Regions from separate parts of the Streptomyces sp. BK022 genome, predicted to be linked through region 3. Evidence: riboswitches for the same ligand, from Rfam matches in the RefSeq annotation. Region 3 holds a riboswitch; each other region holds the start of a gene.

What was found. A riboswitch is a leader RNA that binds a small molecule or an ion and turns the genes downstream of it on or off. The one in region 3 is predicted to bind thiamine pyrophosphate.
Region 1: it holds a riboswitch for thiamine pyrophosphate, as region 3 does, so the genes downstream of both, thiC (phosphomethylpyrimidine synthase ThiC) here and thiO (glycine oxidase ThiO) in region 3, are expected to answer to the same signal.
Region 2: it holds a riboswitch for thiamine pyrophosphate, as region 3 does, so the genes downstream of both, EV284_RS11105 (thiamine ABC transporter substrate-binding protein) here and thiO (glycine oxidase ThiO) in region 3, are expected to answer to the same signal.

What each region holds. Positions count from the first base shown of each region.
Region 1 covers NZ_SHKU01000006.1:176,916-179,175, reverse strand. The annotation lists gene EV284_RS24575 (YibE/F family protein) at 1-1,096, opposite strand, end outside; TPP riboswitch at 1,168-1,340, shown strand; gene thiC (phosphomethylpyrimidine synthase ThiC) at 1,333-2,260, shown strand, end outside.
Region 2 covers NZ_SHKU01000002.1:1,087,508-1,089,767, forward strand. The annotation lists gene rlmN (23S rRNA (adenine(2503)-C(2))-methyltransferase RlmN) at 1-858, shown strand, start outside; TPP riboswitch at 901-1,008, shown strand; gene EV284_RS11105 (thiamine ABC transporter substrate-binding protein) at 1,088-2,161, shown strand; gene EV284_RS11110 (iron ABC transporter permease) at 2,212-2,260, shown strand, end outside.
Region 3 covers NZ_SHKU01000003.1:888,290-890,549, forward strand. The annotation lists gene thiS (sulfur carrier protein ThiS) at 1-112, opposite strand, end outside; gene thiO (glycine oxidase ThiO) at 109-1,293, opposite strand; TPP riboswitch at 1,290-1,402, opposite strand; gene EV284_RS15590 (hypothetical protein) at 1,456-1,806, shown strand; gene EV284_RS15595 (FAD-dependent oxidoreductase) at 1,839-2,260, shown strand, end outside.

The DNA.
Region 1 (2,260 bases), on a different contig from region 3:
TCTGGGTGACCGTCACATCGTCCAGCACGCCGAGCGAGCCGATGATGACGCCCGCGAGCAGCAGACCGCTCATGTCGATCGACGGGTAGAGCCCGTGGATCAGGCCGGTGTTGTCGTCGGTGTTGCCGGTGAGCGCGGCCCAGCCGATGAACTGCGAGCCCAGGACGCCGATCAGCAGCAGCGAGACCAGCGTGCCGAGCACCGCTACGGAGGTGCGGGCCGAGAGGCCATGGCACATGTACAGGGCGATCAGCATGATCGCGCTCGACCCGACCACCGCCACCAGCAGCGGGTTCGAACCCTGGAGCACCGCGGGCATGATGAACAGGGTCAGTACCAGGAAGCTGACCGCCAGGGCCACCAGCGCCATGACGCCGCGCAGCCGGCCCACCACCACGACGGCGACCGCGAAGATCCCGGCGAGCAGGGCCATGGGGAACGTGCGGTTCAGATCCGTGACCGCGTACTGGAGCTCCTTCGGCGCCTTGGGCTCGTAGGCGACCACCACCTTGTCGCCCTGGTGCAGCTGCCGGGTCTGGTCCGGCTGCACCAGCTCGGTGAAGGTGCGGCCCTTGTCCTTGCCGGTGTCGACCCGGACCGTGGCCTTCTTGCAGGGGCCCTTCTTGTCCTCCTGGGCGCCCTGAGCGCCGCCGGTGGCGGAGGGGTCGCCGACGGGGGCCTGCCCGCCCGCGCCACCGACCTGGCAGCTCACGGAGGTCACCGTGGTGACGGTGGCCTGCTGCGTCTGGCGGTCGAAGCCCACGCCGGTGCGCTGGTGCGGGGGCGCGCCTCCGGGCCAGAGCACCACCAGCCCCACCACGACGGCCGCGCTGAACGGGATCAGGATGGCCGCGATGACCTTGCGCAGATGCTTGGAGACCGGTGTGGCGGGGCCGTGACTGTGGGAATGGCCGTGCCCGCCCCCGGAACCGTGCCCGCCGTGCCCATGCCCGCCGTGCCCATCGTGCCCGTGCCCATCGTGGCCGTGCCCACCGTGCCCGTGCCCCTGTCCACCCCCGTCGCCGGGACCTGGTCCGGAGCCGGGCCGGTGGGGTGGGCCGGGAGGAGGGTAGGGAGACTGCTGCGTCGTGGTCACGGCCCGATCATTGCAAGAACGGGGGAGGCCCACTGTTCATCCCGTCACATGGGGCGCTAGCGTGGAGGCACCTTTGCACACGCGGGAGCTCGGAGCACCGGGCTGAGAGGGCGCTGACCTCCGTCGTTGCGATGTTTCACGTGGAACGTGGTTCCCCGTGAACATCTGCGGACGGGAATCGCTGCGTCGACCGCCGAACCTGTTACCGGGTAATGCCGGCGTAGGGAGTAGGTCTCATGACCAACAAGGACGCACGCACGCCTGCCTCCACGCAGAACGCGACGAACAACTCGTCGGGCGAGGAGGCCGGAAAGTCCATCGGCTGGCACAAGGCGTATGTCGCGGGTTCGCGCCCCGACCTGCGCGTGCCGGTCCGTCAGGTGCATCTCACCAACGGGCGGTCGGTCACGCTGTACGACACCTCAGGCCCGTACACCGATCCGGAAGCCGACACCGATGTCCGCCGGGGGCTCGTCCCGCTGCGGGAGAACTGGATCGTCGCCCGTGGCGACACCGAGGAGTACGCGGGCCGTCCGGTCCGCCCCGAGGACGACGGGCTCAAGCACACCTCGCCGCGCGGCGGGCTGCGCAATCTGGACGCCGTCTTCCCGGGACGGCCCCGCCAGCCCCGGCGCGGACGCGCGGGCCGGGCGGTCACCCAGCTCGCGTACGCCCGCCAGGGGGAGATCACGCCGGAGATGGAGTTCGTGGCGCTCCGGGAGAACGTCGCTCCCGAGGTGGTCCGCGACGAGATCGCGGCGGGACGCGCCGTGCTGCCCGCCAATGTGAACCATCCGGAGATCGAGCCGATGATCATCGGTAAGCGGTTCCTGGTGAAGGTCAACGCCAACATCGGCAACTCGGCGGTCACTTCCTCGATCGAGGAGGAGGTGGAGAAGATGACGTGGGCGACCCGCTGGGGCGCGGACACGGTCATGGACCTCTCCACCGGGCGCAACATCCACACCACCCGCGAGTGGGTGCTGCGCAACTCCCCCGTCCCCATCGGCACCGTGCCGCTCTACCAGGCGCTGGAGAAGGTCGACGGCCGGGCCGAGGAGCTGACCTGGGAGATCTACAAGGACACAGTGATCGAGCAGGCCGAGCAGGGCGTGGACTACATGACGGTGCACGCCGGTGTGCGTCTGCCCTACGTCCCGCTCA
Region 2 (2,260 bases), on a different contig from region 3:
GTGGTCCGGCATCTGGCCACGGACCAGGGCACCACCCGTAAGACGCTGTGGCGGCTGTTCGACGGCACGCTCGTGGAGTCGGTGCTGATGCGGTACCCGGACCGGGTCACCATGTGCATCAGCAGCCAGGCCGGGTGCGGGATGAACTGCCCGTTCTGCGCGACCGGGCAGGCGGGCCTCGACCGGAACCTGTCCACCGCCGAGATCGTGCACCAGATCGTGGACGGCATGCGGGCGCTGAGGGACGGCGAGGTGCCCGGCGGCCCCGCGCGGCTCTCCAACATCGTCTTCATGGGCATGGGCGAGCCGCTCGCCAACTACAAGCGGGTCGTGGGGGCCATCCGGGCGCTCACCGACCCCGCCCCCGACGGCCTCGGGCTGTCCCAGCGCGGTATCACCGTGTCGACCGTCGGCCTCGTCCCCGCCATCCACCGCTTCGCCGACGAGGGCTTCAAGTGCCGGCTGGCGATCTCGCTGCACGCCCCCGACGACGAGCTGCGCGACACCCTCGTCCCCGTGAACACGCGGTGGAAGGTGCGCGAGGTGCTGGACGCCGGGTTCGAGTACGCGGAGAAGTCCGGCCGCCGGCTGTCCATCGAGTACGCCCTGATCCGGGACATCAACGACCAGGCGTGGCGCGGTGACCGGCTCGGCCGGATGCTCAAGGGCAGGCCCGTGCACGTCAACCTGATCCCGCTCAACCCCACCCCCGGCTCCAAGTGGACCGCCTCCCGTCCCGAGGACGAGAAGGCGTTCGTGGAGGCCATCGCCGCGCACGGCGTGCCGGTGACCGTCCGGGACACCCGCGGTCAGGAGATCGACGGGGCGTGTGGCCAGCTCGCGGCCACCGAGCGGTAACCTGGGCCGGTCAGTACAACGTCATACCAGTCATACATCTGCATATTCCGACAGGGGAGCGCCACAGCGCTGAGAGTGCGGCAACCAGGCCGCAGACCCTCTGAACCTCGCCCAGGTCATTCTGGGTAGGAAGTTCGGTCATCACTCAAGCTGTTGTGCCCTGCCCGGCCTCCCGCGCGGAGTCCGGGCAGGGCCGCGTCTCTTCCTGGCCCACCCAGGAGGACCACCAGTGCACACCAAGACCTTCGTGGCCGCGGCGGCCGGCCTCGGCCTGCTCACGCTCTCCGCGTGCGGGTCCGCCGACACCAAGGGGGCCGCGGACACCAAGACCGTGACCCTCGTCAGCCACGACTCGTGGGCCGCGTCGAAGAACGTGATCGCGGACTTCGAGAAGCAGTCCGGCTACAAAGTGCGCGTCCTCAAGGACGGCGACGCCGGGCAGGCCGTCAACAAGGCGATCCTCACCAAGGACAACCCGCAGGGCGACGTCTTCTTCGGCGTCGACAACACCCTGCTCTCCCGCGCCCTCGACAACGGCCTCTTCCAGCCGTACGCCGCCAAGGGCCTCGGGCAGGTCGACCCCGCCTTCCAGCTCGACGCGGCGGGGCACCGCGTCACCCCGGTCGACCAAGGCGACATCTGCGTCAACTACGACAAGGCCTACTTCACCGAGCACAAGCTGAAGCCGCCGCGCACCTTCGCCGACCTCGCGGACCCGAAATACAAGAACCTCCTGGTCACCGAGAACGCCGCCACCTCCTCGCCCGGCCTCGGCTTCCTGCTCGGCAGCGCGGCCGGATACGGCGACAAGGGCTGGGAGGGGTACTGGAAGAAGCTGAAGGCCAACGGCGTCAAGGTCGTCGACGGCTGGGAGCAGGCGTACTACCAGGAGTTCTCCGGCTCCTCCGAGGGCAGGAAGGCGGGCGGCGACCGGCCGCTCGTCGTGTCGTACGCCTCCTCGCCGCCCGCCGAGGTGATCTACGCCAAGAAGAAGCCGAAGACCGCCCCGACGGGTGTCTCGGACGGCACCTGCTTCCGGCAGGTCGAGTTCGCCGGCCTGCTGGACCACGCGAAGAACCCCGCGGGCGGCAAGGCGTTCCTCGACTTCCTGCTGTCGAAGCAGTTCCAGCAGGACATGCCGCTGAACATGTTCGTGTACCCCGTGATCAAGGACGCGAAGGTGCCCGCCGAGTTCACCGAGTACGGGCCCGCCGTCAAGAACCCGGCGACCATGGCGCCCCGGAAGATCGCCGCCAACCGCGACCAGTGGGTCAGCTCGTGGACGTCACTCGTTCTGAAGTAGCGCGAGCAGCCGGACGGCGAGGCCGCGGGAGCGCGGCGCGGCTGGGGCTCATGGCCCTGCCCGTCGCGTTCTTCGCGCTGTTCTTCGCCTGGCCCGTCG
Region 3 (2,260 bases):
CGTTGACGGCGGCGGCCACCCCGGAGGGCGCCGGGGTGAGGACGCGGACGACGGCGTCCAGGGCGGTGCCGGGCGCCACCTCGCGGCGCTCGCCGTTGACCAGGATGTTCATGCGGAGCGCTCCAGGGTGGGGGAGGGGGCGGCGAAGCGGCGCGGCGAGAACGGGCGCGCCACCTCGGGCAGGCCCGCGCCGCACAGCACGTCGGCCATGACGTCCCCGGTGACGGGGGTGAGCAGCACGCCGTTGCGGTGGTGCCCGGTGGCCAGCAGCAGGCCGGCCAGGCCCGAGGGGCCGAGCAGCGGGGCGTTGTCGGGGGAACCGGGGCGCAGGCCGGCCAGGGTCTCGGTGAGCGGCAGCTCGGTGATGCCGGGCACCAGCTCATGGGCGTCGCGCAGCAGCTCGTACACCCCGCCCGCGGTGACCGTGGTGTCGTACCCCAGCTCCTCGGTGGTCGCGCCGATCACCAGCTCGCCGTTCTCGCGCGGCACCAGGTACACCGGCCCGCCGCGCACCACGGCCCGCACCGTACGGCTGAGGAACGGCCGGTACCGGGGCGGCACGGTCAGCCGCAGCACCTGTCCCTTCACCGGGCGCACCGGCGGTACGAGCGCCTCGGGCACGCCCGGTAGCCGCCCGCTGAGGCTGCCGCCCGCCAGCACCACCTGACCTGCGGCCAGCGAGGTCCCGTCCGCCGTGGTGATCCCGGTGGCCCGGTCCGCGGCGGTGTCGAGCCGCGCGGCCCACGTGCGGTGGAAGGCCACCCCGGCCCGCTCGCAGGCGGCGAGCAGCGCGGCGGCCAGCCGCCTGGGGTCGATCTGGTGGTCGCCGTCGGCCCGCAGTCCGCCCCGCACACCGGGCGCCAGCATCGGTTCCAGCCGGCGGCACTCCCGCCCGGACAGCCACTGGGAGTCCAGTCCGCACCGGAGCTGCAGCTCGTGCACCTCGCGGAGCTGGGCGCGGTCGTCGGTGTCGAAGGCGACGGCCAGCGTGCCCGAGCGGCGGTAGCCGAGGTCGTGGCCGGTGGCCTCGGCCAGCTCGGCGGCGAAACCGGGATAGCGGCGCACGGAGGCCAGGTTCAGGGCGAGCAGCCCCTCCTCGCCGTGGTGCAACTCGGTGACGGCGGCGAGCATCCCGGCCGCGACCCGCGCGGCCCCGCCGCCGGGAACGGGGTCCACCACGGCGGCGGTGAGCCCCCGCCCGGCCGCGCGCCAGGCGGTGACCAGGCCGATGATCCCGCCCCCGACGACGAGGACGTCCGGAGCACCGGGTCGTTCGGACGTATGTGACGGCATGGGCGTCCCGCCCCTCCCTTCGCCGGCATGACCCGGATCAGGTTCGTACGGTCGGAGGCCGCCAGCCTCCCTCTCAGCCCGGTGCGTCCGGGCTCCCGCGAGTGCAGTTACGGTGGCCAGCCTAGCCGCCCGCCCAGTTCACCCGTAAGGGAGCCCTCGCCCATGCCCCGCTCGCTCGACGGACTCACCCTCGCCCCCGTGACCGACCAGGCACCTGGCCAGGTGGGCACCGGGACCCGGTTCGCCTACCACGAGAGCGAGGGGCGGATCTGGGCCGAGTACGCGGGCGGCGACATCGCGCGCGGCCACCTCGTCGGCACCCGCGCCGGGGACCGGCTCGACTTCCGCTACGTGCAGCTCCGGCACGACGGCACCACCGCCTCCGGGCACTGCGTCTCCACCGTGGTCGAACTGCCCGACGGCCGCCTGAGGCTGGAGGAGGAGTGGCAATGGGAATCCGGGCCGGGCGCGGGCACCAGCGTGGTGGAAGAGGTCGGTGCCGCAGCGCACTGACTGACGGAGAGTCAGTGACCTAAGGTGACCGTGTGAGCGAGCAGAGATCTTCGGCGGGCCAGGCACAGGAACGGCGCGTGGTCGTCGTCGGGGCGGGGATGGCCGGGGTGCAGACCGCCGTCGCCCTGCGCGAAGGGGGCTTCGCCGGGCCCGTCACCCTGATCGGCGCCGAGGCGCACCAGCCGTACGACCGGCCCCCGCTGTCCAAGGCCGTCCTGCTGGGCACCGCCGACGGCTCCGCCTTCGACGTGGACTTCGCCTCGCTCGGCATCGATCTCCGGCTGGGCCGCGAGGCGCTCGGCGTCCGCCCCGCCGACCGCGAGGTGGACACCACCGCCGGGCCCGTCCCGTACGACGTGCTGGTCCTCGCCACCGGTGCCGAACCGGTCCGGCTGCCCGGCACGGACCAGGCGCCCGGCGTGCACCTGCTGCGCACCCTGGACGACGCCGAGCG